Regions from separate parts of the Desulfomicrobium aestuarii genome, predicted to be linked through region 3. Evidence: predicted binding sites of a transcription regulator. Region 3 holds the regulator's gene; each other region holds the start of a gene.

Region 1 (10,300 bases), 1.3 Mb from region 3:
TTCGCCTTGAGTTTGTCTCAACAATCTAAATTTAATCATTATTCCTGCTTTAGCCTTTTTTTTGCATTACCAGAATTGAACGAATAATACGAAGACAAAGTTTCAACCTCGGAGGACATTATGAAGAGAGCACTCATGACATCGATTGTGGCGGGGGTCTTGCTCTTTGTCGCGAACATCGGCTTTGCAGGCACCATGGTCACGCAGTGGGAGTATCTCAACGATGCCACGTTCGCCTCGTTTACGCAGACCGATACAGGTGTCAGCACCGTGCGCATTGAGGATGGCGGAAAGACGCTGATTTGGGGTGACAGCACTCTGCCCATCAATACAAGCGAACAAAGCAAGATCGTGATCAGTCCTGCTGTTTCCGGTTCAAATCTAGTTACGGCTCTCAGTCCGGCAGTGCCAGTTCCGCAGCCGGTAATCACGGTTACTCATTTCAACAACTCAATTGACGCAAGTTACAAGACTCTCACTTCTGCTCTCATTACAGCGACAATTGAATTTTCTCCATACTTGCCTGACAATACTGCAAACCTGTTCCAGTTTTCCACTTCAATCGACTTCTACTTCTTCGAAACTCCAAACAGCAACCCGACGCCTAACGACATCTTCGTTCTGAAGGATCCGTCGGCCACTTCTGGTTCGTTCAGTTACGATGGTTACACGTACTCCTACATGTTCACGGGATCAGGATTCCAGCCCATAGGAGCCACGTGGGGTGATCCCTACGCCACGTACATCACAAACAATCTGCCGAATGGCGCTTCTGTAGGCCAGGTCAATGGGCAGTATATCGGCTGGGTCACGACCGAGGATTCGCTTACCGTGGCTCCGTTCTACGTATCCATCAGCGCGACTCCAAATCCTGTCCCCGAACCGTCCACCATGCTCCTGCTTGGTGCTGGTCTTCTCGGGTTGAGCGTGCTTGGCAGGCGCCGCCACAGCTGAGTCGACCCGTTTCCTGAAAATGATGAAGGGGAGCTGCGGCTCCCCTTTTTTGCTGGTTCTTTCGTAAGGGATAGACAGCCCAGGGTTCTGCCGCAATCCTTCATGCAAGACCTCGTCGAGGATCGTGTCGCGAGTGCCTCTGGTTCCGGTCAGTTCGAAAGCGTGTGGTTCACCCGTCGGCTTCGGTGCGTGGATGTCCAGCCCTGGCGGGCTGCAGTGAAAAGTTGCGGAAAAGTCCGGCACGAAGAGGTGATGCAGGCTTCAGGTAATAAGTATTTTTATGTAATAAAATCTTTTTTTTATCCGATATATTATGTATGTTATGTCCACTAGGTGGCAAAGTCATGCTCAGGGTTCGTGCGGCGTTGAGTCTGTCGGCCTTGGCGGGCGTCACTGGCGATTTTGAGGTGGTGTGGGAAACCGTGCGTTGCGGCTCTGACCTTGCATGCATGCCTGTCGAGCCGCGGCTGAGAAGGTTTCCGGAGTACGTGATGACGGGGTAGCGGCGTCCTCGGATGAAGGGTGCAAAGTTGCATCGAAGATGTCTGCATGGCGACGGCCTCGCAACGCTCATTGCTCAAGGGGGTAAACATGGACCGTTCCATCGAACGCAGACGCACCATCCGTATCAGGCGCTCCGCCCTGACTTCCGCCAAGCTTGACGACATAGACAGGCCGGCCATCAAGATTGCAGAGACCAAGGAGGAGTTCTTCAAGGCCTTTCGCCTGGTCTATGAGGAGTATTCAGATCAGGGGTACATCACAAAATCCCATCCCTTGGCGATACAGTACAATATTCATAACTTTCTGCCGAAGACATGCGTTTTCGTCTTTCAATCCTATCATGATGTCATTTCGACCATCTCCTACATTCCGGACACCCCTTTGTTCGGGTTGCCACTCGACTCTCTATACCGCGAAGAGGCGAATCGTCTGCGGAAGCAGGGAAGACGGCTTGTCGAGATCGGTTCTCTGGCCACGGAGAGGAGCCTGCGTGGCCGCAATGTCGTCATGTATCTCTACAAAGCCATCATCAATTACGGGCTCATGACTGGTGCTAACGACCTGTGTTTGACAGTGAATCCAAAACACGTGCGTTTTTATGCCGACATCATGCTTTGTGAACAGATTGGAGAAGAAAAATATTACCCTTGGGTCGGTGCTCCTGCCGTTCTTATGCGCGCAAATTTTGACACATACGCTCAGAACATGCTCGAAACATACAATACGGATGACTTCGAGACGGATCTGGCCACATTTTTTTTGAAGATGCGCGGTTCTAAGGTGGATAAAGATATTGATGTATTACGCTATGAGCGCGAGGAGTTTATGGATTACGACGCTGCTCGCTATTTCTTTCAGCAGAGACCGGAGGTGCTTTGCGGTCTGACGGACGAGCAGATCGATTACTTGGAATGGTTTTATCACAAGGCCCTGAACGTTCCCTCGTCGCTGGTTTGTCCGCTTGAGTCGGACGTGGCCTCCGAAGGCGGTCGGGTCGGGAGAGCATGATGCCGGAACACCGCGTGCCGAAGACTGCCAGGGAGTTTCAGGACCAGGCGTTCGCCAGAAATCACGGCCTGATCAGTATCGATGAGCAGGATGCCGTCGGCAGGGCCGTCGTGGCCATCCCCGGGCTGGGAGGCGTTGGCGGACAGCATCTCATCTCTCTGGTGCGGACGGGTTTCCGGCATTTTCGGTTGGCCGAGCCCGACACGTTCGAACTCGTGAACACCAATCGCCAGTTCGGCGCGTCAACGGTGAGCCTCGGCCGTTCCAAGCTCGAGATCATGAGCGCCCATGCGCGGGCCATCAACCCGCATGTCGTCCTCCAGCCGTTCCCCGCGGGGGTGACTCCGGAAAACCTGGACGCCTTCCTGCGCGGGGCAGATGTGGTCGTGGACAGCCTCGATTTTTTCGCCTTCGACATCCGGCGCAAGCTTTTCATGCGCGCGCGCGAACTGGGTGTCCCGGTCATTACCGCTGGTCCCCTGGGTTTCAGCACGGCCGTGCTGGTCTTTTCTCCGGGTGGCATGTCTTTCGACGAGTACTTCGACATTCGCGAGGGCATGAGCGAGGAGGAGTGCTTTCTGCGCTTTGCCATGGGCCTCTCACCCAAGGGCATGCATTTCCGGTACATTGACCGCTCACGGGTCAGCCTGCAACGCAGGAAGGGGCCGTCCTCCTACATAGCCTGTCAGCTTTGCGCCGGCGTGGCCAGCATGGAGGCCGTGCGGCTGGTGCTGGGCCGTCCCGGTGTCCGGCCGGTGCCGGCATACATGCAGTTCGATCCGTATTTGAACGCATTCCGTTCCGGGAAGCTCCTCAAGGGAAATCGCAATCCCCTGCAGCGGCTGAAGCTGGCCGTAGCCACGAAATTCCTCCTGGGGAAGGATGGCCGAAGGGGGCACCAGGCTCCGCCCAGGCCGGCGGACAACGGGGCTTTTCCCTTATCCTACGAAGGGTTCCGCTATCTTGCCGCAGCTGCGGCCGCTGCCCCTTCGGGCGACAACGCTCAGCCGTGGAGATTCCGCACCCTGCCTACGGGTCTGGCTGTGCACATGGTCCCGGAGGCGGACACATCCTTTTTCAATGTCCGCCAGATAGCGACGCTCATCGCCTGCGGCGCGGCGGCCGAAAACGCGGCTCTGGCGGCCGGAACTCTCGGATTCGGGGCGAAGGTGGAGCTGCCGGAAAAGATCGGTCCCGACAACCTCGTAGCCACAGTCTGTCTTTCGGAGGGTGGCGCCGAGGATCCGTTGGCCGATGTGATCTGGGAGCGCTGCACCAATCGCAGGCTCTACAAGCGCAAGGTTGTCTCCGACGGCATCCTGGACCGCCTGCGCGTCGAGGTCGAGGCTTTCGGCTGCAGGCTGCATGTGGTCAAGGGCGAGAAACTGAAGTCCTTGGCCAAGGTCGTTTTTCAGGCCGACAGGATCCGCACGGAACACCGGGGGCTGCACGAGCATTTCAATTCCATGGTGCGGTTCACGGACGCCGAGACCCTGGAGAAACTCGACGGGCTGCCCCTCAAGAATCTGTACGGCGGTGCGGCGGGAGAGGCTTTCCTCAAGCTGACCCGTGACTGGGAGCGCATGCGCCTGGCCAACGCACTGGGATTTGGCCGTATCGTGGCCTCACATTCTGCCAAGGGCATCGTAAACAGCGGTGCGGCGTGCCTGCTTACGGTTCCGGGCATGGGATGGGGAGATTTCATATCCGGCGGCAGAGCATTGCAGCGGTGCTGGCTCAAACTGACTGATCTTGGTCTGGCCATGCAGCCTATGACGGCGGTGACGCTGTTCCGGTTGCGGTGGATATTGGACGGGCAGGAGGGTTTTGAAATGAAGCACCGAGATATGCTGCACGACCTTTGGCCGAAATTCGACGGTCATTTCCCCGAGTTTGATTTTAGGAGGGAAGGGCAGGTGATGCTGTTTCGTATCGGCTACGGGCGTCCGATTGAATACGGGACATGGCGTAAGGCCGTGGAGGCGGCTATGCGCGAATAACGGTATGTCGATTCGCGTTTGCTGTGCAGAGTGCAGTTCCGTGGAGTTGGTGTAATATTTGTCGACAGATTATCTCGGAATTGAACATTTTAAATCACGGGAACCTTCTGAATTACAGAGGTTCCCGTGATTTTCTTGCAGGCAGGGAGTTAGTTGCGCTGTTTGCGTCTGAGAGCGGCAAGAGCCAGGACAGGCAGCGCCAATCCAAGAAGAGTCAAGGTTGCTGGTTCAGGAACCGGGTTCGGCGGAGGAGGCGAGAATGTCCCAGTCAGAAAAAGTTCTTCGAATCCATTGTTAAGACCGAAAAATTCAAAGTAAACATCAAAAGTGTATCCTTTATCGTAGTACTTACTTAAATCCATTGTTGGAGAGTAGACGATGAAGTCCATTTTGCCGCTACCCTTGTTGTTGTCTACTGTAATGAATGATCCTTCAGGATATTCAATTGTTATTGTTCCAGGGGCTGTTACTTTGTTATTTGTATTATATAAGTGATCATTCACACTGTCAAAAGCCCAGTCTTCTATGATGCTTTCGCCATTTCTTATAGTCATGTAAGATGTTACGGTCAGATTCGGATTGGCAGCATTCTGATTCAGATCAAATGTAAAGACGGGAATGTTGACTAACGGACTGAACGCGTCGTGGAGGTAATTGACAAGTTGGTCTACCGGGGCGCTCCACGTGCCGATCGTAGAGGGGTTGTCATAATCCACAGGGTCTTGAAAGTCATATAGGCCGCCTAACACGCCGGTGTTGGTCGCACCATTCGCTCCTGTCATCAACAAGAGGTCTAATCCTCCTGTTCCGGTGGAAACATCGTAGCCGGCATAGCCAAGCTCAGTCAGTATCCTCGCCGAATATGAGAAAAAATCATCGTATTGAATTGCATTGGGGAAAACAGGCTCGGGCAGCGTGGTCACTGACCATGACGGAGACGCAGTGATAAAGATCAACCCTGCAATGGTTGCATATTTTGCAATCAGCTTTCGCATAAGTAAACTCCTTGTGGTTGGATTACCTTATGCCTATGCTTTAGCATTAATTATGCCGAATTGCGCACAGGTTTGACTTGGCCAGATTTTTCTCCAGATGAAATAAAAAAACCGGGAAACTTGAGTTTCCCGGTTGAGAGTGGCTATCGCGAATGTGATTCAGTTCTTGCGGCGGGTTACGGCACCCAGTCCGAGGAGGCCGATGCCGAGCAGAAGCATGGTGCTGGGTTCGGGAGTGGCTACAACTGCAGGGTCAGTGCTGATAAAGCTCCAAAGGCCTGCGCCTGGTTCATTAGTGTCAATATTTTTGATCTTCGCGTCGCCGTAGAAGTTCACGAAATCATTGTAAAGGTCTTCGCTCGGGTCATTGATGAGCTGAAGCCCACCAACAGACCCCGCGACTAAGTTGAGCCCATAGTAGGAGCTGCCAATTTCTACGCCGTTGCCCTGAGGGATAATTGCGGGGGCGTTGCTCCACCAGTACCCTTCATCGATAGAAAGACTCATCCATAAGCTGCCGTCAGTTGCGTCAGCAACGGTGGAAGAAACTGTGGCGCCGAGTCCGAAATTGATATCTGTTGCAGATTCAAACCATTTCAGGACGACACCTGCTGCCAAGTCATCGTCAGTGATCACGCCAAAACCATAATCGTCAGTATCGGGAGCGGCAAACACAATTCTGTTAGATTCTTCGATAATGTCCGCAATCTGAGTGTAAAAAAATCCCTGGAGATATTGCTGATTGATAACAGGCGCCCAGTCGGTTGCTTGGCCTGTGGCCGAAAAATCGATTCTGTTGATGCTCGCGATGCCTATGAAATAGTCACCGATTTCAACAGCATTCTGGTTGGTGTTCCCTTCCCCTTTGATAAGATTTTCCCAGTTGGAGAAGTAAATGTCGTTCTGTCCGGCGCCCAACGTTGCCAAGGCCCAAGCATTTCCTGCAAGGAGGAAAACTAAAAGGGCCACCGTAAAAAGTTTAGTTAATCGAAGCATAATTTCCTCCAGAATAAAGGTTTTGCTGGATAAAAAGCATTATCTGTGCCATGTTCTAATAATTTGATATGATTCATAAAAATGAACTAACGTTCGTTCTCCCCCCGGGGGGTGTAAAGACTGTCGACAAGATTTGAGGAAGCCCTGACCTAGGTAATGATTTGATCGAAAGTTTCAAAAGCAAGTTTCAAGACGAGTGCCTGTCGATGGAGGGGCGTTCGGAAGGAATGACATAACTATTTAAGAATATGTTACATCGAGTTTTGATGATGGAGTAATCGTATGGAGAGCATCAATGCCGGCAAAACTATAATGTCCCCGATCCAGGCTGTGATCATGATCAGAGCGCTCAGCCCCCCAAAATTCATAGTGGGGGTGAAATTGCTCAAAATCAGCACTCCAAAGCCGATGGTCAGAATGACCGAGGTCGCCGTCAGGGCCACTCCTTTTTCCATGGTCACCTGATGAAGCGCATCTCGGACTTGGATATTCTTCGCGCGTTTGCGGTTGTATTCCGTCAGAAAATGTATCGTGTCGTCCACGGCAATCCCCAGCGCCACAACGGAAATGAGCGCCGTGGCCGTGTTCAGCGGTATGCCCAGTGCGCCCATGATCCCAAAGTTGAGGGCGATGGGGAAGATGTTGGGGATGATGCTCAGGGCACCGGTGGCAAAGGAGCGCAAGGCCAGGAACATGATGAGGAAGATCACGGCCGCGGCCATGGCCAGGCTCTGGACCTGGCCCCAGACCAGGGCGTCGATGGTGTTGACGTCCTGCACGGCGCGGCCGGTGATGCGGATTTCCAGACCGCCCGCGTCCATGCCTGCGATGAAGGCGCGCAAATCCTCGATGATCTTGGCCTGACCTGCCGAGCTGTGCTCGGAGATGCGGACCAGGACGCGGGCGTGATCATACGTCGCCGTGATGAAATCCTCGATGTCGTCGGAATCGTAGAGAAGCAGGTACTGGGAGACCATCTCGCGGCTGTCGGGCAGGGCGTGGAATGTCGGGTCTTGGTTGTGGAAGGCCTGGTTCATGTCCTTGAGGAAATCGACGAAGGACATGGTGCGGTCCACTCCGGCCAGTGTCCCGGCATGGGCTTGCAGGCGTTCGATGACGCGCAGCGCGGCCGGGTCGCGGAAGGTGTCGGGAGAAGGCGCCTTGATGGATATGTCAAGAGATCCGACACCACTGAGTCGAGATTCGACAAAATCCAGGTCCTGGCGCAGAGGGGTGGTGGATTTGAAGAACTCCAGGAGGTTTGTCTCGACTTTGATGCCCATGGCCTGCCATACGGAAATGCCCATCAGCAGGGCCGTGGCGACGCAGATGGAACGGGGGCGGCGCTGGACGAAATCGGAGAGGGTTTTCAGCGGCGTGGTGAATGCCGTGCCATGTCGTTCGTGGGTGAAAACGCTCTCGGGTCTGCAGCGCAGCAACAGCGGCGGCAGCAGGAGAAAGGAGAACAGGAACTCGAAGACCATGCCCAGGGACGCCGTGTAGGCGAAGTCCCTGATGGGCGGGATGTCGCTCACGACCAGGGAGATGAACCCCACGGCCGTGGTCAGGCTGCACAGAAAACTCGGGGTGATGATCCGTTGCAGAACTGTCCCGAGGGCTTCCGCAGGACTGTTCGAACTTTCGAGCAGATCCCGGTCCAGATGAGCGAAAATGTGCACCACGTCCGACAGCGCCATGGCCATGATCAGCGGCGGGACGATGGTCGTGATGTTGTTCAGGGTGATGCCGAGGAGCGGGAAGGCGCCCATGGTCGCCCCCGTGCAGACGGAGATGTTGATCACGGCCAGCAGCGTCAGACGCAGATTGCGGAACACCAGCCAGACGGTCAGGGTCACGAACAGGTAGCACAGGGGGATGAACACGGACACGTCGGCCTTCATGTAATGGCTGAGCCCATAATTGGTCACGGTCCATCCGGCGAGTCGGAATGAATCGACCAAGCCCCTGTGCTTGTCCAGCACGGCTTCGGTTTTTTCCAGAAGATGCTTGCGGAATCCCCCGTCTGCAGAGGACATGTCTGGAAAGACGGCAATGGCAGTGGTCTTCCCGTCGGCCGAGATGAGGTTTCCGGCGTAGAGTCCCTCTCCCAGCGCCTGTTCCTTCAGGGTTCGCAGACCGTCGGCGGTATCCGGGATTCTCTCCAGAAACGGGCGCACCTCGAAATAGTCTTCCTCTCCGTGCACATAGTCCACATTGGACAGACTCTGCACTTTGCGAATCTCGGGGAATGCCTCAAGTTCCAGCGTGATGTCCGCGATCATGCGCAGCAGGGGCGGCGTGAAGAGATCCGGGCTGGAGAAGGCGATGATGAAGAACTCGTCGTCCCCGAAAGTGCCCTTGATCGTTTGGTGGAAGGCCACGTCCGGGTCGCCTTCGACAGTGAAGTAGTCGACATTGTCCACGGTCTTGACGCGCGGAAGTTGGACCATGAATGGCGCCGCCAGGAGCAGGCTGAAGATCAGGCACAGGCCTGGCCTCGCCGTGGCCAGGCGGGCGAGGGTCGCCAGTGGTGAGAATGAGGGATGCTTTGTCATGCGGGCGTCGCTCCTGCCGAGTGTCGGTTGTGGGCTCACGGTTTCGAAAGCCGGGTCCGAAAGACATGCAAGGAGCGTACAGGAGCTGACGCCGAAGAACAACGGATATGGGGATTTTCCGGGAAGTTAGCGCAGGGTCAGAGGCTGGGACCGGCCGGGTTCAGGCCGGATCGAAACACACGTCCGGGTACAGGTGGGCGATGATGTTGCGGCACTGCGGCGTGAGGGCATGCAATACCGACGCGCTGTCGGCAAGAAAGCGCCGAGCGAGTTTGGAATCCAAAGGGTTGAGTCGGCAGGTTCCGCAGGCGTTACCGTCAAGTGCGTTCCGAAGACTGTCGCAGATGGAGATTCCTTGGCCTGCATAGGCGTCAGCCAGTTCTTCGGGCCCCACGCGGAGTGTGTCGCCCTTGCCGAATCTGCAGCGGGCTTCGCGTACCGCGACGCGCAGGGCTACGGCTGGCGCATTGACGCGGGCGTAGTGGCGCTCCTCCCCGAAGATTTCAAAGCCGAACAGCTTCATGTACAGCCTGACATGCCGCGGGTTGACCATGATGCAGATGTCATCGACATCCTGGAACAGGCTGTGGGCGTAGACCAGGGTGACGAAGTGCCTGATGCGGTCTCTGGAAAACCTGTTTCTGTCGGATGCCAGGGACGAGATTTCGAGTATTCTTCTGTGTTGATTGCGCAACTCGTCGAGCTCTATCCGGAAAATGTCGTCCATGGGCAGGCCGAAGGCTCCACTGTCGCGCACGGACGTGGCTGTGGACAGCGCTTCGCCTTCGGAAAAGGCCAGAAATACGGTTGTCGTCGGGAGCAGGTGGTATTTTGTGAACAGGAGGCGGCTGGAGTTCTCGGCCACGTACCCCGCCCGGAGGTATTCATGGTACAGGAGGTGGAAGGCCTGAATCAGCTCGTTGCCCGAGTCGGCGATTTTGAAGACATATCCTGACGGGGTTATGTCATGTCCGTCATGGTATGAGGGCGCGGTCGGTTTGGAAGGCCTCAGCTGTGCCTGGCCGGATGGTATCATGAAGGCTCCGCATTATGTGATCGATACGCCGGGCTAGTCCAGACTCGTGCGGAATGCAATAGTGAAAGGGCCTCATGGTTCCGGCTCAAAACCGGTACGTGGCCTGCAAAAAAACTTGGTCGTTGTCGCGATAGCGGCCGAAGAGGGAATCCCGGGGGCCGAAGAAGAGGTTCGTCCCGAGGGAGAGCTCGAGGTTTTTGAAATAGGTCAGGATGGCCTCGGGGGTAAGGAAGGAACCCCCGTCCTGGATGT
Region 2 (10,300 bases), 1.4 Mb from region 3:
GAAGCGGTCGAGGAAATGTCTGGCCAGGAGCGGAATGTCCTCCGACCTTTCCCGCAGGGCCGGAACGCGCAGGGCGATGACGTTCAGGCGGTAGTAAAGGTCCTCGCGGAAATGCCCTGCGGCCACTTCGGCCTGCAGGTCGCGGTTGGTGGCGGCGATGATCCGCACGTCCACGCGCACGGGCCTGTCGCTGCCCAGGCGCTGCACCTCGCCCTGCTGCAGGGCCCGCAGCAGCTTGGCCTGCAGGGCCACGGGCATCTCGCCGATCTCGTCCATGAACAGCGTCCCGCCGTCGGCCTGCACGAAAAGGCCGTCTCGCTGGCGCTGGGCCCCGGTGAAGGCGCCCTTCTCGTGCCCGAAAAGCTCGCTTTCCAGCAGATTATCGGCCAGGGCCGCGCAGTTGACCGTGACCAGGCGACGCGCACCGCGCGGGCTGCCCTCGTGCAGGGCCTTGGCCACCAGTTCCTTGCCCGTGCCGGACTCGCCCAGCACCAGGACCGAGGCCTCGGACGGGGCCACGGCCCGGATCATGGCGAAAAGCTCGCGCATGGCCGGCGCCGACCCGATCATGCCGGCCGGGGCCGGGGCCGACTCCCCTTCCTGGCCCTGCCGCAGGCCGCCGTGCTCCATCGCCCGTTCCAGTCCGCCGTGCAGTTCGTCGAAATCCAGAGGTTTGTGCAGGTAGTCGAAGGCACCGGCCTTGAGGGCGCCCACGGCCGTGTCCACGGAGGAGTAGGCGGTCATGATCAGCACGGGCAGGCAGGGGTTGAAGGCCTTGATGCGCCGCAGGGCCTCGATGCCGTCCACCTCGGCCATGCGCACGTCGGTCAGGATCACGTCGTAGGCCTTCCGACGGACCATGTCGACGGCGTCCGAGCCGTCCGGGGCCGTCTCGACCTCGTAGCCCCAGCTTTCGAGCATGGCCGTGAGCATGGTCAGGTGGGCCCGGTCGTCGTCGACCACGAGAATGCGCGCCTTCATCTTTTCTCTCCTCGTTTCGGCAGATCCAGGGTCACCTCGGTCCCGCGCCCGGGCTCCGAGACGATGCGCACGCGGCCGCCGTGGGCCTCGACGACGGTCCGCACCGTGGCCAACCCCAGCCCCGTGCCCTGGTTCCTGGTGGTGAAATAGGGGTCGAAGACCCGGTCCAGGTCCTCCCGCGGGATGCCGGGGCCCGTGTCGGCCACGCGCAGTTCCAGGCGGTCTCGCACGGCCTGGGCCGAAACGCTCAGCGTCCCGCCGTCCGGCATGGCCTGGATAGCGTTCAGCAGCAGATTCAGGACGGCCTGCAGCATGCGGTCCGCGTCCAGCGCAACCGGGCCGACGTCGCCGAAGCGCGTCTGCACGGCGATGCCTCGCGATCGGCAATCGTCCTCCACGAGCCTGAGGGCATGGGTCAGCAGCTCCGCCGGGACCGTGTCGGCCAGCCGCAGCTCCGAAGGGCGCGTCAGGTCGAGCAGTTCCGAGACGACGCGGTTCAGCCGGTCCGCCTCGCCGATCATGACCTCGGCCAGCTCATGGTCCTTGGAGCCGGGTTCGAACTTGGTCCGGAAATACGTGGCGAACCCCTTGATGGAGCTCAGGGGGTTGCGGATCTCGTGCGCCACGCCCGCGGCCAGGGTACCCATGGCGGCCAGGCGTTCCTGGCGGGCCACCTCGTCCTGCAGGGCGGCCACCTTGCGCCGCCAGAAGGCCGAGGCGCCGCCGGCGAAGACGAGAGTCAGCCCGAGCCCTGCGGCCATGGCCAGGGTCAGGACGTCCTTGCGCGCGGCCTGCAGGTAGAGGGTGGCATCGAGTCCCACGGCGATGGTCACTCGCCCCTCGGGCTGCGGTTCCGGGGAGTGCATGCCCCCGTGCATGGAGTTGCGCATCGGCCGGCGGGGCGGCCGCGACAGGCGGAAGACCACGAAGATCGGATCCCGGCCTTCGCGCAGGATGACCCAGGCGGCCTCGTCCGTGGCCGACAGCGAGGATAGGGACGCGGCCTGTGCGGCGGCGCCGTCCTCCTCTGCCTCGCTCAGGCTCTCGATGTTGCCGCTTTCGTCGATGACGGCCACAAAGCGCAGGTCGCCCTCGCGGACCATCTCGTCCATCAGGGCGCGCAGGCGGAACTGCCGCCCCTCAAGGCCGCGCAGGCCCATGCGCCGGCCGGCCTCGACGGCGCGGATAAGGGTCTCGCCCTGGGTGGTCAGGATGCGGGCGATGGTCCGCTGCTCGCGCGCCCGGCCCTGGACCGCAATCCAGATGAGGAAAAGGGCCGCGGCGACGGCCAGGACGATCAGGGCCCATCGGTAGCCGGGGGGCACTGCCGCGCCCGCGGCTTTCGTGTGTGTGGCGTCCATGGTGCCTCGCGCGGGTCGTATGCCGGATGTTCCCATGATATTCCCGCGTTGTTGGTGTGAAAGGAAGGGTACCAGTGAAGGGGATGCATAGCAATTTCCCTGCCTGGCGCCCTGCCGGGTGTGCGTTGCCAGGCCGGGCGGTATTTCGTAGGCGGGAGAAAAAGGAGGGGCAATGCAACTTCGCGAACTTCAGGACGACATCGACGCATGGGTCAGGACCTACGGGGTCCGCTATTTTTCCGAACTGACCAACCTCGGCATCCTCATGGAGGAGGTCGGCGAAGTGGCCCGCATCATGACCCGGCGCTACGGGGATCAGAGTTTCAAGGGTACCGAGAAGAACGACCTGGCCGACGAACTGGCCGACGTGCTCTTCGTGCTGACCTGCATCGCAAACCAGACCGGCGTGGACCTGACCGAGGCCGTCCGCAGCAATCTGGAAAAGAAGACGAAGCGCGACAAGGACCGGCACTGGAACAACCCCAAGCTGACCCGGGACGCGGATGGTCAATAACTGACCAGGGGGAGCACCCGGAGTGATCAGTTTCTATCCGCCGGGTCGTCCCGAATCCTGCCCGAATATCGATTTAGATAAATAAATTTATTCAACTCAGGGAGTTAATCGAAAAAAACAGACTTGGCACGGCCTTTGATATTCTCTGTGCACAAACGATGTCACATCAACCACCGGAGGATATCATGAAAAGCACACGCATTATAGCAACCCTGGCCATCGTCGGCATCATCGCCGTCAGCACCCTCTCCTTCGCGGGCCCCATGCGCGGCATGGGCGGACGCGGCGACTGCCAGGCTCTGGACCGCAACCCGGCAGTGGCCCAGCTGACCCAGGAAAAGCAGGACCTGCTGAAGGCCATCCTCGACGAGCATCGCAAGGAAACCCAGCCCCTACGCGACACCATGTGGGAGAAGCGCACCCTGCTGAAGGCCCTTTCGGGCAACCCCAACACCAAGCCCGAAGCCATCACCGCCCTGGTGCGCGAAATAAGCGACCTGCGAGGCCAGATCCACGCCAAGCGTGACGCCCTGGAATCCCGCGTGCAGAAGGAAGTGGGCATCGACCTGCCCATGGGCCCCGGCCACCGCGGCATGGGCGGACGCGGTCAGGGCGGGTTCGGCCACCGAGGCATGGGCGGTTACGGCCAGAACGACTTCGGCCATCGAGGCATGGGCGGTTATGCCCCCAGCGCCATGAACCCGGTCACGGATGATTCCGGCCCGGTCGGCGAAAACATCTAGTCCTCACCCGCACAGCATGACGCCATTGCGTCGATCTCCCTCCTGGCGGCCTTCGGGCCGCCTTTTTTGTCCTTGCCCCGCGCTCCCGTGCAGCCTATAGCCCCGAACCATGAGCCTTTTCACACGCCCCTCCCTGGCCCAGCCCCCCTTCCTGCCCATGACCCGCGACGAGATGATCCGCCTGGGCTGGGACGAGCTCGACGTGCTTCTGGTCAGCGGTGACGCCTACGTCGACCACCCGTCCTTCGCCATGGCCCTCCTGGGCCGGACCCTCGTGTCCCACGGCCTGCGCACCGGCATCGTCACCCAGCCGCGCTGGAGCGGACCCGAGGATCTGACCGTCATGGGCCGTCCGCGCCTCTTCGCCGGGGTCTCGGCCGGGGCCATCGACTCCATGCTGGCCCACTACACGGCCTTCCGCAAGAAGCGCTCCGAGGACGCCTACACCCCCGGCGGGTTGGCAGGGGCGCGGCCCAACAGGGCGTGCATCGTCTACTCCAACCTCCTGCGCCGGGCCTTCCCCGGCCTGACGCTGGTCCTGGGCGGCATCGAGGCTTCCCTGCGGCGCATCACGCACTACGATTTCTGGACCGACGCCCTGCGCAAGCCCATCATCCTCGACGCCAAGGCCGACGCCGTGGTCTACGGCATGGGCGAACGGGCCCTCATTGACATCGCCCTGCGGCTGGAGAGGGGCTCGGACCTGACGGGCATCCCCGGCACCGTGACCGCGCCGACGGGCGCGGCCGCCGAAGCCGTCGATGCGGACATCATATTTCCCGGCCACGAGGAAATCGTGGCCGACCCGAAGCTCCTCATGCACGCCACCCTGCTCATGGAAAAGCAGGTCCACGACGGGACGGATCGGGCCGTCCAGCGCGTTGGCGACCGCGTCGTCGTGGTCGAACCGCCGGCGCAACGCCTGAGCACGAAAGAGATGGACCGCCTCTACGCCCTGCCCTTCGCCCGCAAGGCCCACCCGGCCTACGAAAAGCCGATCCCGGCCGAGGAGATGATCCGCGACTCCGTGACGAGCCACCGCGGCTGCGGCGGCGGTTGCTCCTTCTGTACGCTGGCCCTGCACCAGGGCCGGCGCATCGCCTCGCGCAGCAGCGCCTCCATCGAGGACGAGGTCAGGAGTATGACCAAAAGCCCCGGTTTCCGGGGACAGATCTCCGACGTGGGCGGCCCCAGCGCCAACATGTGGGGGGCCGAGTGCGCCAAGGACGACAAACCCTGCAAGCGCGCCAGTTGCATGACGCCCACGGTCTGCCCCCATTTCCGCATGGACCAGAAGGCCCACCTGGACCTCCTGCGCCGGCTGCGCAAAATGCCCGGCGTGAAAGGGCTACGCGTGGCCAGCGGCGTGCGCTTCGACCTGGCCCTGCAGGACATGCCCGCCCTGCAGGGATACCTGCGCGAATTCGTCGGCGGCCAGCTCAAGATCGCGCCGGAACATGTCTGCGACAACGTGCTGCGCCTCATGCGCAAGCCGGGTATCCGCGTCTTCGAGGAATTCCTGACGGTTTTCGCCCGCGAATCCGAGCGGGCCGGCAAGGAGCAGTACGTCATCCCCTACCTCATGAGCGCCTTCCCCGGCACCACCGACGAGGACATGCGCGCCCTGGGGCGCTGGCTCGCCGCCCGCGGCTGGAAGCCCCGGCAGGTGCAGTGCTTCATCCCCATCCCCGGCGCCGTGGCCACGGCCATGTTCGTGGCCGGCATCACCCCCGACGGCAAACCCGTCCACGTGGCCCGGACCGACGAGGAACGACTGCGCCAGCACCGCATCCTCATGCCGCCCGAAGAACACAGGCCCGCGCGTCAGCGGGACGAGTCCGCCAAGCCACACCGGCCTCTCCGTCCCGCGGCCTGCCGATCCGCCTGCCCGCGCCCGAAACCGGGCGAGCGGGCAGCGAAGGCGCAAAGACCCGCCGGAAAATCCTCGCGGCGCGCAAAACGCTAGCCCTTTCCCCATTTCCGAGGCACCTCGCGCCCGAAGACCGGGCCGTTATTTTTATGATTGTCTTTTCAAGAAGATAGTTGTCTTTTTTATTTTTCGGCTGTAATATCAGACACAAGTGACATTTCCGACTGCCTTTCCCCGGGCTGGAAGCCGTCAGGTCCGGTCGCACGGTGCCCGAATGCAATTTTTTTTTTTGCAAACATGTCCAGAATAACTTCCCAAAGTTCTTGGTTTTTATTATCAAGGGTTCAATTTTCGGAGGAACGCCGCGCGCGTCACGGACATGACCGAAGAGCAAGCGTTGTGATGGCAGGGATGTGACATGCCGGCATGAGGGAAACCACACCGCGATCCGCAGTATCCATGAATCGCAATCCGGAGCAGAAGATGAACAAAAGCGAACTTATCCAGTCCCTTGCAGAAAAAATCAAAATCTCCAACGATGAAGCGTCGACCATCGTCGACAGTTTCTTCGATTCCATGCGCGACGCGCTGCTGCGCGGGGATCGGATCGAAATCCGCGGATTCGGCAGTTTCAAGATCAAGCAGTACGAAGGCTACGTCGGCCGCAACCCCAAGACCGGCGAATCCGTGCAGGTCAAGCCCAAGAAGATGCCTTTCTTCAAGGCGGGCAAAGGGCTGCTGGATTTCCTGAACAGCTAAAACCCGTTGACAGCAGGCCGTTTCGGCGCAATTGCTCGCGGCACACTTTCAACGACGGTTTCAATCGGTCTCCCCAGGAAGGATTGAATGCCGTGTCATGGAGCTCCGGCATTGCATTCCGTTATCCAGCGCGTAGCAGCCATTCACGATCTCTCCGGATTCGGCGGGGGGTCACTTTCAGCAGTGATCCCTATTATGTCAGCCATGGGCATACAGGTCTGCAGCCTTCCCACGGCCATCCTCTCCACCCACACGGGCGGCTTCACGGACTTCCATTTCCGCGACCTGACGGACGACATGCGCCTCATCATCACGCACTGGCGCAGGCTGTCCCTGTCCTTTGCCGCCATCTACTCCGGCTTCCTGGGTTCCGTCGAGCAGATCGGCATCGTCCGCGACTTCATCCGCGACTTCAGAAACCCTGACACGCTGGTGATCGTCGACCCGGTCCTGGGCGACGACGGGAAACTCTACGACACCATGGCCGAAGGGATGGTTGCCGGCATGCGCAGCCTCGTCGCCTCGGCCGACGTCATCACCCCGAACATCACCGAAGCGGGCCTGCTGCTGGGCGAGTCGTCCCTGCCCGCGCCGTCCGACACGGACGAGATCAAAGCCTGGACCCGGGCCCTTTCGAATCTGGGCCCCCGCTGCGTCATCATCACCAGCGTGCCCGAAGACTCCGTCAGGGGCACCTCCGTCGTGGCCTACGACCGCGAGGCCGGCCGCTACTGGAAAGTTGCATGCCCTTATATTCCGGCATGTTACCCAGGGACTGGAGATATTTTCGCCAGCGTGATATGCGGCTCCCTCCTGCAGGGCGACTCGCTCCCCCTGTCCCTGGACAGGGCCGTACAGTTCGTGTCCATGGCCATCAGAACGACATTCGGCCACAATTTTCCGGAACGCGAAGGCGTTTTCCTGGAGCGGGTGCTGCCAAGCCTGAACGCCCCCGTGTCCATGAGCAGCTTCGAACTGATATGAGCCCGTACCGCGGCATCTTCGTCAGCGACCTGGATGGCACCCTGCTGCGCGACGGACGCATCTCCCCCGAGGACCTCGAAGCCTTCGGGACCCTCGGCTGTCGCGGGATCCTGCGGGTCATCGCCACGGGACGCTCCCTGCACTCGGCCGAAGCCTGCCTGCCGCACGGCTTTCCTGCCGACTACATCGTCCTGTCCACGGGAAATCAGGTCATGCACTGGGGGACGCGGGAGGTGCTGCGTTCTTCACGCTTGTTGGCGGACGAAATTCAGGCTATCTGTTCTGCTTTACGCGGGCTCGGACTGAACTTCATGGTCCATGACGATTTTCCGAGGAACCATGGCTTCGCCTACAGGCGGGGCCTGAAGCCGGTCGAGGACTTCGAGCGCAGGCTGGCCCTGCATGCGGCGCATGGGCGCGAGATGGACGACTGCCCGGACATGGACACCGCGTCGCAAGTTCTGGCTGTCGTCGACGCAGCGGACGAGGGACTGCATGCACGCCTCGCCCGGGAGTTCGCGGGCTTAAGCGTCATCAGGGCCACCTCGCCCCTGGACGGCCACTCCGTGTGGATCGAGATTTTCGCGGCGGGCGTCTCCAAGGCCGCCGGAGTGCGGGATATCATCGACCGTCACGGAATGCAGGACGCGCTGATCGCCGCCATCGGCAACGACCACAACGACAGGGACATGCTCGACATGGCGCATGTGCCCTTCAAGATCGAAAATTCATTTTTGGGCGACGACACGTACATCACCGCCCCGAACACCAGCGATGCGGTGGCCAGAGCCATCGCGCACTATACGGAATTGCTGCAGGCAGACGCAGAGCGTTCATGAAAAGCTTATCCGCCTTCCCCGCGCTGATCGGGGCAACTTCGCTGTCCATCGTACGCAACGTGGGACAGTGGGGAGTATTCTCCCTGATGTCCGTCCTCGGCATGATCCACGTGCGCAAGCTTTTGCCCAAGGTGCTCTACAACATCCACTTCATCGGCTTCAAATCCCTGAACATCATCATCCTTGTGGCCTTCTTCACGGGCATGGTTCTGGGCCTGCAGGGCTACTACACCCTCATCAAGTTCAGTGCCGAAGGCATGCTCGGCGTGGCCGTGGCACTGTCCCTGGTGCGCGAACTGGGGCCGGTGCTGACGGCCATCATGCTCATCGGCCGGGCCGGGTCGAGCATCAGCGCCGAGATCGGCATCATGCGCATCTCCGAGCAGATCGACGCCCTGTCCACCATGGACGTGGACCCGGTACGCTACCTCGTCACGCCCAAGGTCATCGCCTCCCTGATATGCTTCCCGCTGCTGACGGCGATCTTCGACTGCGTGGGCATCATGGGCGGCTACTTCTCGTCCCTGCTCCTGAGCACCCGCTCGGGCATCTACTTCAGCAAGATCCAGTCGAGCCTGCTCCTGGAGGACGTCACGGGGGGCTTCATCAAGTCCTTCGTCTTCGCCTTCATCGTCATCACCATCTGCTGCTACTGCGGCTACTACACCCACCAGAACCAGTCGAGCGCCGGCGCCGAAGGCGTCAGCAACTCCACGACATCGGCAGTGGTCCAGTCCTGCGTGTACGTCCTCATCGCCGACTACGTCATAACCTCCTTCCTGATGTGAGCCCATGAGCGAGACACCACTCATCCAACTGCGCAACATCACGAAGGCCTTCGGCGGCAGGACCATCCTGAAGAACGCCTCCCTGGACATCCGGCGCAACGAGATCACGGCCATCATCGGCAAGAGCGGCGGGGGCAAGAGCGTCCTGGTCAAGCACATCATCGGACTCATCGAGCCCGACAGCGGCGACATCGTCTTCGACGGCCAGGCCTACTCGACCATGAACCGCCGCCAGTTCTCGGCCGTGAAGAAGCGCTGCAGCTACATGTTCCAGAACAACGCCCTTTTCGACTCCATGACGGTCTTCGAGAACATCGCCCTGCCCCTGCGGGAGAAGTTCGTCTTCAAGCGCCGCCAGATCGAGGACAAGGTCAGGGCGCGCATCGAGCAGCTCGAACTGCAGGAAGTGGCCCACATGTACCCCAAGCAGATCTCGGGGGGCATGCAGAAGCGCGTGGCCCTTGCGCGGGCCCTGGTCACGGAGCCGGAGATCATCTTCTTCGACGAGCCCACCACGGGCCTGGACCCCATCCGCAAGAAGACCGTCTTCTCCATGATCCACCACTATTACGAGAAGCTGAATTTCACTGCGGTCATCATCACCCACGACATCCCGGACATCTTCTACATCGCCCAGACCGTGAACATCCTGGATGATGGGCACATCGTCTTTTCAGGCTCCCCCATCGCCCTGGAACAGTCGGCCGACCCGGAGCTCTATCCCTACACCCACGGCCACGAGCTGCTCATCGACGAGCTGACGGGGTTGCACAACAGACTGGCCCTGACCCGCAAGATCGATGATTTCAGCGCCGGATCGGGCCGGGACGAGCATCTGGCCGTGGCCACCATCCGACTGGTGGGCATGCGGACCATCATGGACTACAAGGGGAACCTCCTGGCACACGCCATCATCAAGCAGCTGGCCAAGTACGTGCAGGGCTTCCTGCCGGCGGGAGCCTGCGCCGGGATGTTCTCCAAGGAAATTCTCGTCCTGGCCGCCAAGACCAGGGACACATCCGTCCTTGAGACCTTCCTGAAGCGTCTCGCGGACTATTTCGGGGCCCTGAGCGTCGAAACCTTCTGCCACCGGCACAGACTGCAGGTCGAAATCGGCGGGACCCTGGCCACCAGGGGTGTCAACGCCTGCACGGCTGTTCAGGAAGCACTTGCAACCTCCAAGAAGTACGTATGAAAATCTCAAGCTCATCCATGCACATCTCTATCGGCCTGTTCATCCTGATCGGGCTCGGCTGTACGGCGTACCTGGCCATGACCCTGGCCAACACGACATTCTTCTCCGGCGACTCGTACCTTGTCTCTGCCAAATTCACGGCCGTGAACGGCTTGCGGCCGGGGAGCAACGTCGAGATATCCGGCGTGGCCGTGGGCAAGGTCGCAGACATCACCCTGGACCAGACCCTGTACCAGGCCGTGGTGACCATGCAGGTCCAGAACGCC
Region 3 (10,300 bases):
CGTTCACTCATTCTGATTCTCCTCCTGGCATGGGCCGCCCCCCTGTGGGCAGCGGAAAAGACCGTGCCGGTCAAGATCACGTCCGACACCATGACCTATACCCAGAAAGGCGACCAGGTGGTCTTTTCCGGGTCGGTGCACGTCATCCGCCAAGACGTCGAGATGTGGTCCGACACCCTGACCGTGCTCCTCGACAAGAAGCAGGGCGGAGGCAACTCCACCCAGACCGCCATGGACCAGCAGAGCTCCATCAAGAAAATCATCTCCCAGGGCAATGTCCGCCTCAAGGCCGACAAGGGCCGCTCCGGCACCTGCGACAAGGCCACCTACGACACGGCCACGGAAATCCTGACCCTCGAAGGCGATCCGGTGCTGATGGAAGGCGCCAACAAGATCCAGGGCGAGGTCATCAAGCTCTACATGCGCGAGAACCGCAGCGAGGTTCTGGGCGGCAAGCAGCGGGTCGAGGCCATCTTCAACACCCCGGCCGACACCAAGGAGCTCAAGCCGTGACGACCCTGTCCGGCCGCCAGCTGGCCAAACGCTACGGGGCCCGCGACGTGGTCCGCGACATCGACCTCGACGTGCGCCAGGGCGAGGTCGTCGGCGTGCTCGGCCCCAACGGCGCCGGCAAGACCACGACCTTCTACATGCTCGCCGGCATCGTCACGCCCACCCGCGGGGAAGTCACCCTGGACGGCGTGGACATCACCCGCTGGCCCCTGCACAAGCGCGCCCGCCTGGGCATGAGCTACCTGCCCCAGGAAAGCTCCATCTTCCGCAAGCTGACCGTGCGCCAGAATCTGCAGCTCATCCTGGAATACTCCGGCCTCTCGGCCGAGGAGCAGAAGCGCACGGCCGACAGGCTCCTGGACGAGCTCGGCATCACCCGCCTGCAGGACCAGCTGGCGGCCTACCTGTCCGGCGGCGAGCGCCGCAGGCTCGAGATCGCCCGCGCCCTGATCCGCGACCCGAAGTTCATCCTGCTGGACGAACCCTTCGCCGGCATCGACCCCCTGGCCGTGGACGACATCCAGACCATCATCGAGGGCCTCAAGGCCAAGGGCATCGGCGTGCTCATCTCCGACCACAACGTGCGCGAGACCCTGCAGATCTGCGACCGCGCCTACCTAGTGTACGACGGCCGCATCATCCTGAGCGGCAGCCCCGACGAGATCGTCGCCGACCCCGGGGCGCGCAAGGTCTATCTCGGCGAGGGTTTCAGCCTTTAGCGGGGTGCCGATTTCCCAAGGATTGCCACGACCTGCCTTCTGTGGCAAAGTCTTTGCTGGATGAATCCGCCGACGACAACACTGCATCTTACGCTGGGACGACAGAGACACTATGGGCCTTGAACTCCGACAGAACCTCAAGCTGACGCAGCAGCTGGTCATGACCCCGCAGCTGCAGCAGGCCATCAAGCTGCTTCAGCTCTCCCGATTCGAGCTCCTCGAAGCCGTCCAGCAGGAACTGCTGGAAAATCCGATGCTTGAGGAAGCGCCGCGGGAGATCTCCGAGGAGGTCGAATCCCAGGCCCCGCCCGTGGAGCAACGGGCCGACGTGTCCTTCGACGACGCCGAGCTCATGCGCAACGCCGACTGGGAGAACTACCTCGGCGACTTTTCGAGCACGACCAAGCAGGTGCAGTTCAAGGAGACCGAGGCCCTCGAGGAGATGATGTCTTACGAGGCCAGGCTCTCGGGCAAGCCCTCCCTGGAAGGCCACCTCCTGTGGCAGCTCTGCCTCTCCAACATCACCGAAGAGGAGGAGGCCATCGGCGAGGCCATCATCGGCAACCTGGACTCCCTGGGCTACCTGACGACCAGCGCCGAGGAGATCGCCTCCGAGACCCTTTCGCCCCTGGCCCTGGTCCAGTCCGTCCTGCACCGCCTGCAGCGCTTCGACCCCGTGGGCGTGGCCGCCCGTTCCCCCAAGGAGTGCCTGCTCATCCAGTTGGAGGTCCTGGGCCAGGACGACCCCATCCTCGTTTCACTGGTGGACGAGCATCTGGAGGATATCGAGAAGCGCCGCTACAAGCCGCTCCTGCGCAAGTTCAAGATCCAGATGGAGGACCTGAAGGCCTACCTTGACATCATCCAGACCCTGGACCCCATGCCCGGCGCGAGCTACGGCAGCGACAACACCGTCTTCGTCAGCCCCGACGTCTTCGTGTACGAGTACGAAAGCGATTTCGTCATCGTCATGAACGACGACGGCCTGCCCAAGCTGCAGCTGAGCCCCTACTACATGGACGACACGAGCCTGGCCGTGAAGGGCCCGGACCGGGAGTACCTCCACGACAAGATGCGTTCGGCCATGTGGCTCATGAAGAGCTTGCACCAAAGGCAGAGAACCCTGTATAAGGTGGTCGAGAGCATCGTGCGGTTTCAGCGGGGCTTCTTCGAGCACGGCGTGACCAAGCTCAAGCCCCTCATACTCAAGGACGTGGCCGACGACATCGAGATGCACGAGTCCACGGTCAGCCGCATCACCACGAGCAAGTACGTGGCCACCCCGCACGGCATCTTCGAACTGAAATTTTTCTTCAATTCCGCGCTGGAGATGGACGACGGCACCCAGGTGGGCTCCGAGTCCGTCAAGGCCATCATCAAGAAGATGGTCAGCGAGGAAGACCCCAAGCACCCCTACAGCGACGAGAAGATCGCCGCGGTGCTGAAGGAAACGCTGGATGTCAACATCGCCCGCCGCACGGTGGCCAAATACCGCGCCGTCCTGGGCATCGAGTCGTCATCCAAGCGCAAGCAGGTGTTTTGATATTCCACCCCTCGCCGCCCTTCCGGGAAGACGCGGGGTTGACCCTCAACTGACGAGGAGGATTCCATGAGGATAGTCTTCAACTTCAAGAACTTCGACCCTTCCGACCACCTGCGCAAGTACGCCAAGGACCGTTTCGGCAAGCTCGGCAAGTTCATGGCCGGCACCCCTGACGCCGAACTGCAGGTCAACCTCGAAGTCGAGAAATTCCGCCATATCGCCGACGTCGTCCTGACCGGCAAGAACGTGCACATCTCCGCCCGCGAGGACAGCGAGGACATGTACTCCACCGTCGACATGGTGTGGGACAAGCTCGAGGCCCAGATGCGCAAGGTCCGCGACAAGGACAAGAGCAAGCGCAAGGCCGGCGGCGACACCGTGCGCATGGACGTCATCAGCTTCGACGAGGACACCACGGGCAAGCGCAGGCAGAGCATCCAGCAGACCGACCACTTCGAGCCCAAGCCCATGGTCGTCGAAGAGGCCGCCATGCAGCTCGGCAAGACGGAGAACGAGTTCCTCGTCTTCCTGAACGCCGAGAACGAACGCGTCAACGTCATCTACCGCCGCAAGACCGGCGACTTCGGCCTCATCGACCCTGGGGTATAAGGGCATGAAGCTTGCCGAATACCTGGATAAAGACCTGATCATCTCCGACCTTTCGGCCAGGACCAAGAAGGAGGTCCTGGCCGAACTCGTTTCCCCGCTCCCGGGCAAATTCCCGGGCGTTGACCCCGTGCGGGTGGCCCAGGTGCTCCTGGACAGGGAAATGCTGGGCACCACGGGCATCGGAGACGGCATCGCCATCCCTCACGGAAAGCTGGACAGCCTCGACCAGGTCATGGTCATCGTGGGACGCAGCCGCGAAGGCGTCGATTTCGCCAGCCTGGACCACAAGCCGGCCACCATCTTCTTCACGGTCCTGGCCCCCTCCAGCGTGGTGGGCCTGCATCTGAAGATCCTGGCCACCATCTCGCGCCTGCTCAAGGACAACGCCTTCCGCCAGGCCTTCGCCGACGCGGAAGGCGGCGACGGGCTGTGGCGGCTGCTGCAGTCCGTCTGAAGCCTGTGCAAGGAACCCCCGCCATGGAAATGCGCAACGCACCGAAAAACGTCGTCATCGTCTCGGGCATGTCGGGCTCGGGCAAGAGCACGGCCCTGCGCGTCTTCGAGGACATGGGCTTCTTCTGCGTGGATGGCCTGCCGGCCCGCATGGCCCCGGCCCTGATCGAGCTGTTCTTCTCGTCCTCGTCCACGGACTACCCGGGCCTGGCCATGGGCATGGACCTGCGCCAGCCCGACTTCGCCGGGCAGTGGCGGGAAGTGTTGCAGGACATGGAGAAGCTGTCGGTGCGCCCGACCATCATCTTCACGGACTCCTCGGACCAGGTCCTGCTGCGCAGGTACGCCACCACGCGCCGACCCCACCCCCTGGCCACGGGCAACCTGGGCCTGGAAGCGGCCCTGGACCGGGAACGGGAGATCCTGGAGCCCATCCGTAACCAGGCCGACCTGGTCGTCGACACGTCCCACTACTCGGTCCACGACCTGCGCCGCGTCATCCAGGACAAGTGGGCGAGCATCGCCAGCCTGAGCCAGGGCATGCGCGTGCACCTCATCTCCTTCGGCTTCAAGTACGGGGCCCCGGCCGAGGCCGACACGGTCATGGACCTGCGTTTCCTGCCAAACCCCTATTTCGTCGAGGACCTGCGCCCCCTGTCCGGACAGGATGAAGCCATCGCCCGCTACGTCCTGGACGGCGAACCCGGCCGGGAGTACCTGAAGAGGCTCCTGGAGTTTCTCGACTTCACCGTGCCCCTCTACGCCAGGGAAGGGCGCTACCGCCTGACCATGGCCTTCGGCTGCACCGGCGGCAGACACCGCTCCGTGGCCGTGACAGAGGCCGTGCTTGCCCACCTGAGGGCGCGCGGGTACACCGTCTCTGTGGAGCATCGGCATTTCAGTCTCGGATAACGCGTTCTGGAGGAAGAATGGTTGGAGTGATTCTGGTGACCCATGGCCAGTTCGGCCAGCATCTGCTGGAGGCTGCCCAGACCATCTTGGGGCCGCAGGAACAGTGCGCCCACATAGCGGTGGAAGGCGCGGTGGACATGGCCACCCTGCTGACGGACCTGAAAAGCGCCGTCAAACGGATGGAGACGGGCGAAGGCGTGATCATCCTGACCGACATGTTCGGCGGCACGCCGTCCAACATCGGCCTGTCCCTGCTCCAGCCGGGCAAGGTCGACGTCCTGACCGGGGTCAACCTGCCCATGCTGCTACGCATCCTCGGCATGCGCGACCAGGAGCTGACCCAGCTGGCCCAGAATGCCAAAAACGCCGGCATCCAGGGCATCGTGCTCGCGGGCGAGGTTCTGACCCGAAAGATCGGCGAGGCCTAGGCGTGATCTGGTTCCGCATCGACAACCGGCTGGTCCACGGCCAGGTCATCGAGGCCTGGCTGCCGCACATAAGGGCCAAGACCCTGGTGGTGGCCAACGACGACCTGGCCTCCGACGCCCTCAGGCAGGAGATCATGAGCCTGGCCGTCCCGAGCGACGTGTCCTTCGTCTGCTGCACCGTGGCCGAAACGCCCGACGTCCTGCGCCGCGTCTTCAAGGGGAATGTCTCACAGCACGTCCTGGTGCTGTTCTCCACCTGCGCCGATGCCAGATCCGCGCACATGGCCGGACTGCCCTTCTCCCAGGTCAACATCGGCAATCTGCATTACGGGCCGGGCAAGGAGCAGGTCTGCGAGCATATCGCCCTGGGGCCCGACGACCGCAGCTGTCTCAAGTATTTCGCGGACCACGAAGTGGAGATCGATTTCCGTTGCGTGCCCACGGCCACGCCGAAGGTCAACCTATGAACCACCCGGAACCGTCATGATCACCTCTCACGACTTCACCATTCTGGCCGGAGGCGGTTTTTTTTTGCCCTGCTCTGGCTGACCCGCTTCGCCCTTGACCTGGGCTTCGTCCACCGCCCCCTCTTCGCCGCCATGCTCTGGGCGCTCCTGACCTTCAGGCTGCAGCCGCCCCTGAACGCCGGAATCTTCTTCGAACTCCTGTGGCTCGACCTCTTCCCGGCCGGCACCTTCATCCCGCCCCACGGCCTGCTGGCCCTGACCGCCACCCTGGGCGTGCTGGCCTGTGTGCCCGAAGCGGACATGCGCGTCACGGCCATCATACTCGTCCTCTCCCTCCCCCTGGCCTATCTGGGCTCCTGGGTGGAACAGCGCTACCGCAAGCGCCAGAACCTGAGCTACAACAGGCTCATCATCTGGAACAGGCGCGGCGTGAACCACCCCTACACGCCGGACCGCCTGGTCTTCCAGGCCATGGGCGAGATGTTCGCCCTGGGCTTCGCCCTCTACCTGTCCTGCGCCGCGGCCCTGCTGGCAATCGTCAGACTGGTCGCGCCATGGGTATCCGGGGGACCGCAGCCCACGTGGCCCATGCTCTGGATCGGGGCCTGCGCCGGAGCCGTTCTGGCGCTGCGCCTGCCGCGGGCCTACGCCCTGGCCGGCGCCAGCCTCGTGCTCGGCGTTCTGCTCACGCTCTGAGCCTTGACAATATCTTCACAATGTTCTCTCTTGGCAGCCGCGAATAATTGTGATATTTGGCACAAACTTATTGTTCGTCAATAAACCCTTGTAGGAGGAATACCATGTCCGTTTATGTTTTCGGTCACAAGAATCCTGATTCCGACACCGTCTGCAGCGCTATCGCGCTGGCCGACCTGAAGAGCAAGCTCGGCGTGGCCTGCACCCCGGCCGCCCAGGGCGAACTGCCCCCCGAGACCAAGTTCATCCTCGAGAAGTTCGGCGTGGCCGCCCCGGCCGTGAAGACCGCCTTTGCCGGCGAAAAGGTTTTCCTGGTCGACACCTCCGACCTGGCCCAGCTGCCCGAAGACATCAAGCAGGCTGAAGTCCTGGGTATCGTCGACCACCACAAGCTGGGCGACCTGACCACCTCCAGCCCGCTCGAGTGCTGGATCTGGCCCGTGGGCTGCACCGCCACGGTCATCAACGCCATGTACAAGTACTTCGGCGTCGAGATCCCCAAGAACATCGCCGGCATCATGCTGTGCGCCATCCTGAGCGACACCGTCATCTTCAAGTCCCCGACCTGCACCCCGGCCGACAAGGAAGCCGCTGCCGAACTGGGCAAGATCGCCGGCATCGCCGACCTGGCCGCCCTGGGCATGGAAATGTTCAAGGTCAAGTCCGCCGTCGAAGGCACCCCGGCCCGTGAGCTGGTGCTGCGCGACTACAAGGACTTCAACATGAACGGCACCAAGGTCGGCATCGGCCAGCTGGAAGTCGTCGACCTGTCCATCCTCGACGCCGTCAAGGCCGACCTGGCCGCCGACATCGTCAAGCTGAAGGCCGAGAAAGGCAACCACTCCGTGTTCCTGCTGCTGACCGACATCATGAAGGAAGGCTCCGAGATCCTGATCGCCTCCGACGACGCCTCCGTGGTCGAGAAGGCCTTCGGCGCCAAGCCCGTGGACGGAAAGGCCTGGCTGCCCAAGGTCATGTCCCGCAAAAAGGACGTCGTGCCCAAGTTCGAGAAGGTCTTCGCCTAAGTCGCGACCGCTTCGAAATGAAGAAGCCCGCCCAGGTTCGCCTGGGCGGGCTTTTTTCATCGCGTGCGGCGTGCTTTCAGGAAGCCGTCCGCCGACGGGCCAGTCGGCCCTCACGGTGCAGAGATATCTCCCTCGCGCGTCCCTACTGCGCCTTCTCCCCCGCCACTTCCGCCCGCAGGGCGTCGACCTTGCCGCGCAGGTAGGCGGCCACCAGGTCGCCCATGTCGTCGCTGCCCGAATGCTTGAGAGCGTAGGCTCGCAGGTCTTCCTCGACCTCTTTCTCCATGCGCTCGGACTCCATGAACATGAGAAAGACCAGGCCCAGGGCCGCGTTGTTTTCCACGGTGCCGTCGCAGAGGTGCTGAAGCTGGTCGTCGGGCACGGTCTCGAAGAGGCGGTCGGCGAACTCGCCGATCCATTTGGAATAGAGCTCCGGCATGAGGTCCGGGATGAGGACGGCCAGACGGTCGGCGGCCTCCTGGGAGACGTTGGGCATGGTCACCAGGAAGTATTCCGCCAGGGCTTCGCGGCGGCGCTCCTCGGTGTTCGAGAACTTGTCGAGAATGACCAGGAAGATATGGGCCCGCAACTGGGCCTGGGTCAGGGGCATGTGTCCTCCTACACGCCGAACGGGTCGAGGCAGCGGGGGTTCTCCGCCACGGCGGCAATGACGATGCGGGCGCAGGCCTCGGCGTCGGAGCCGGCGTGGTGGTGGTTCAAGGTCAGGCCCAGGTGGCGGCAGACGTCGGGCAGCTTGGTCGGCCGCAGGTTCCACTGGTTGCGGGCCAGGTTCACGGTGCAGACGAAGGGCAGACGCGGGGCGGGCAGGCCGGCCATGGTGCAGCAGGCCCCGAGGACGCCCTTGTCGAAGCTCGCGTTGTGGGCGGCCAGGAAATCCGCGTCCTCCAGGAAGCCGGCATTCTCGATCCAGAAGTCCCGGAAACCCGGGCTGTCCTTGACGTCGGACCAACGGATGCCGTGCACGCCCACGCAGAAAGGCGAAAAACGCGAGCGCGGCGGCCGGATGAGCCCGTACAGGGAGTCGACGACGGCTCCGCCGCGGACCTTGGTCAGGCCCACGGCGCAGGCGCTGTCGCGGCGCGAGTCCGCGGTCTCGAAGTCGATGGCGACGAAGGTGCGGTTCATGTCAGCAGATGCGCGGCAGCTGTTCGCCCTCGAGCATGTCCATGAGGCGCGTGCCGCCCAGCGGCGTCTCCAGCACGACCTTGCCGGGGTGTTCGGCGCGCACCGTGCCTATCTGCACCGCATCGCGGCCCAGGGGGTCGGCGCGCATGACGGACAGGGCCGCCTCGGCGTGCTCCTGGGGCAGGATGCACAGGAACTTGCCCTCGTTGGCCAGGTACAGCGGGTCGAGGCCAAGGAACGAGCAGCCGCCGCTGACCTCGGGACGCACGGGAATGCTCGACTCCAGAATTCGGCACTCCACGCCCGACTGCCCGGCGATCTCGTTCAGGGTCGTGGCCACGCCGCCGCGGGTGGGGTCGCGCAGGACATGCACCTCGGGGACGGTTTCCAGCAGGCGCACGATGAGGTGGTTGAGGGAGGCGCAGTCCGAGAGCACGGGCGCCTCGAAGGTCAGGCCCTCGCGCTTGGACAGGATGGCCAGGCCATGGTCGCCGACGAAACCGCTGATGAGGATGGCGTCGCCCGGCCTGGCGCGCCGGCCGCTCGGGGCCTCGGACACGAAAATCTCGCCGATGCCGGTGGTGTTGATGAAGATCTTGTCCACGGCCCCCCTGGGCACGACCTTGGTGTCGCCCGTGACGACCAGCACCCCGGCCTCGCGGGCGGCCCGGCCCATGGATTCGACGATACGCTCCAGGTCGGCCATGGGCAGCCCCTCCTCCAGGATGAACCCGCAGGTCAGGTATTTTGGCCGTGCGCCGAGCATGGCCACGTCGTTGACCGTGCCGTGCACGGCCAAGGAGCCGATATCGCCGCCGGGAAAGAAGATGGGGTCGACCGTAAAGGTGTCGGTGCTGACGGACAAAGGCCCGCTCATCTCCAGAAACGCCGCGTCGTCCAATCGGTCCAGGACCGCGTTGCCCAGATATTTGAGGAACAGTTCGCCGATGAGCCGATGCGAAGCCTTGCCGCCGCTGCCGTAATCAAGAAGAACCCTGTCCACGCATCCCCCTTTGGTGCAATCTGAAAAAAACAAAGGGACAGGACATGGATCGCCAGCGGCCATCCTGCCCCATGCCCGGACCGCGCAGGGCGGTCTAAACTTTATACTTGTAATACGCTGCGCACGACCCTTCAGTGGAAACCATGCACGGCCCCACGGGCGCGGCCGGGGTGCAGGCCTTGCCGAAGAGCGGGCACCCGTCGGGTGAGAGCTTGCCCTTGAGCACGTCGCCGCAGCGGCAGCCCTTGATGGCCGGGACCTCCTTGAGCGCCATGCCGAAAACCCGCATGGCGTCGAAGGCCGCGTACTCCTCGCGCACGGTCAGGCCGCTGCCCGGGATGAGGCCGATGCCGCGCCACAGGGCGTCGGCCGGCTCGAAGACCTCGTGCATGACCGACACGGCCTTGGGGTTGCCGGCGTCGGACACGACGCGGGTGTAGGCGTTGACCACTTCGGCCCGGCGTTCGTTGCGCATGGTCACGAAGAGGTGCAGGGCCTGCAGGATGTCCACGGGCTCGAAGCCGGCCACGACCGCGGGCAGGCTGTGCTTCTCGGCCAGGAAGCGGTAGGGCTCCACGCCGATGATGGCCGAGACGTGGCCCGGCAGCAGGAAGGCCTGGACCTTCAGCTCCGGATCGCCAACCAGGGCGTCCAGGGCCGGCGGCACCAGCTTGTGGAAGCAGAGCACGGAAAAGTTGGTGATGCCCTGCTCGCGCGCCACCTTGACCGTGGCCGCGATGGCCGGGGCCGTGGTCTCGAAGCCCACGCCCAGGAACACGACCTTGT

Evidence for each region. The regulator sigma-54, encoded in region 3, starts transcription at its own class of promoters, with help from an activator protein. The targets are predictions, from matches to a motif close to CTGGCACGGNNNNTGCTT.
Region 1: ACZ5AC_RS06390 (PEP-CTERM sorting domain-containing protein) is a predicted target of sigma-54. The motif match lies at 6,492-6,509, and genes of this name have one in related genera.
Region 2: ACZ5AC_RS06065 (periplasmic heavy metal sensor) is a predicted target of sigma-54. The motif match lies at 2,980-2,997, and genes of this name have one in related genera.

Annotation. Positions count from the first base shown of each region.
Region 1 is NZ_AP042427.1:1,387,856-1,398,155, forward strand. It holds gene ACZ5AC_RS06370 (THxN family PEP-CTERM protein) at 121-954, shown strand; gene ACZ5AC_RS06375 (N-acyl amino acid synthase FeeM domain-containing protein) at 1,546-2,466, shown strand; gene ACZ5AC_RS06380 (ThiF family adenylyltransferase) at 2,466-4,466, shown strand; gene ACZ5AC_RS06385 (PEP-CTERM sorting domain-containing protein) at 4,616-5,461, opposite strand; gene ACZ5AC_RS06390 (PEP-CTERM sorting domain-containing protein) at 5,621-6,457, opposite strand; gene ACZ5AC_RS06395 (efflux RND transporter permease subunit) at 6,709-9,012, opposite strand; gene ACZ5AC_RS06400 (N-acyl amino acid synthase FeeM domain-containing protein) at 9,173-10,048, opposite strand; gene ACZ5AC_RS06405 (DUF1302 family protein) at 10,134-10,300, opposite strand, start outside.
Region 2 is NZ_AP042427.1:1,322,929-1,333,228, reverse strand. It holds gene ACZ5AC_RS06080 (sigma-54-dependent transcriptional regulator) at 1-981, opposite strand, end outside; gene zraS (two-component system sensor histidine kinase ZraS) at 978-2,342, opposite strand; gene ACZ5AC_RS06070 (nucleotide pyrophosphohydrolase) at 2,515-2,856, shown strand; gene ACZ5AC_RS06065 (periplasmic heavy metal sensor) at 3,042-3,599, shown strand; gene ACZ5AC_RS06060 (YgiQ family radical SAM protein) at 3,709-5,565, shown strand; gene ACZ5AC_RS06055 (HU family DNA-binding protein) at 5,953-6,228, shown strand; gene ACZ5AC_RS06050 (pyridoxamine kinase) at 6,340-7,212, shown strand; gene ACZ5AC_RS06045 (HAD hydrolase family protein) at 7,209-8,051, shown strand; gene ACZ5AC_RS06040 (MlaE family ABC transporter permease) at 8,048-8,839, shown strand; gene ACZ5AC_RS06035 (ATP-binding cassette domain-containing protein) at 8,844-10,034, shown strand; gene mlaD (outer membrane lipid asymmetry maintenance protein MlaD) at 10,031-10,300, shown strand, end outside.
Region 3 is NZ_AP042427.1:2,722,620-2,732,919, forward strand. It holds gene ACZ5AC_RS12335 (LptA/OstA family protein) at 1-513, shown strand, start outside; gene lptB (LPS export ABC transporter ATP-binding protein) at 510-1,232, shown strand; gene rpoN (RNA polymerase factor sigma-54) at 1,345-2,775, shown strand; gene hpf (ribosome hibernation-promoting factor, HPF/YfiA family) at 2,842-3,384, shown strand; gene ACZ5AC_RS12355 (PTS sugar transporter subunit IIA) at 3,389-3,838, shown strand; gene rapZ (RNase adapter RapZ) at 3,862-4,749, shown strand; gene ACZ5AC_RS12365 (PTS sugar transporter subunit IIA) at 4,767-5,177, shown strand; gene ACZ5AC_RS12370 (PTS sugar transporter subunit IIB) at 5,180-5,644, shown strand; gene ACZ5AC_RS12375 (hypothetical protein) at 5,777-6,340, shown strand; gene ACZ5AC_RS12380 (manganese-dependent inorganic pyrophosphatase) at 6,445-7,365, shown strand; gene ACZ5AC_RS12385 (hypothetical protein) at 7,508-7,975, opposite strand; gene ACZ5AC_RS12390 (3'-5' exonuclease) at 7,984-8,511, opposite strand; gene hypE (hydrogenase expression/formation protein HypE) at 8,513-9,514, opposite strand; gene hypD (hydrogenase formation protein HypD) at 9,609-10,300, opposite strand, start outside.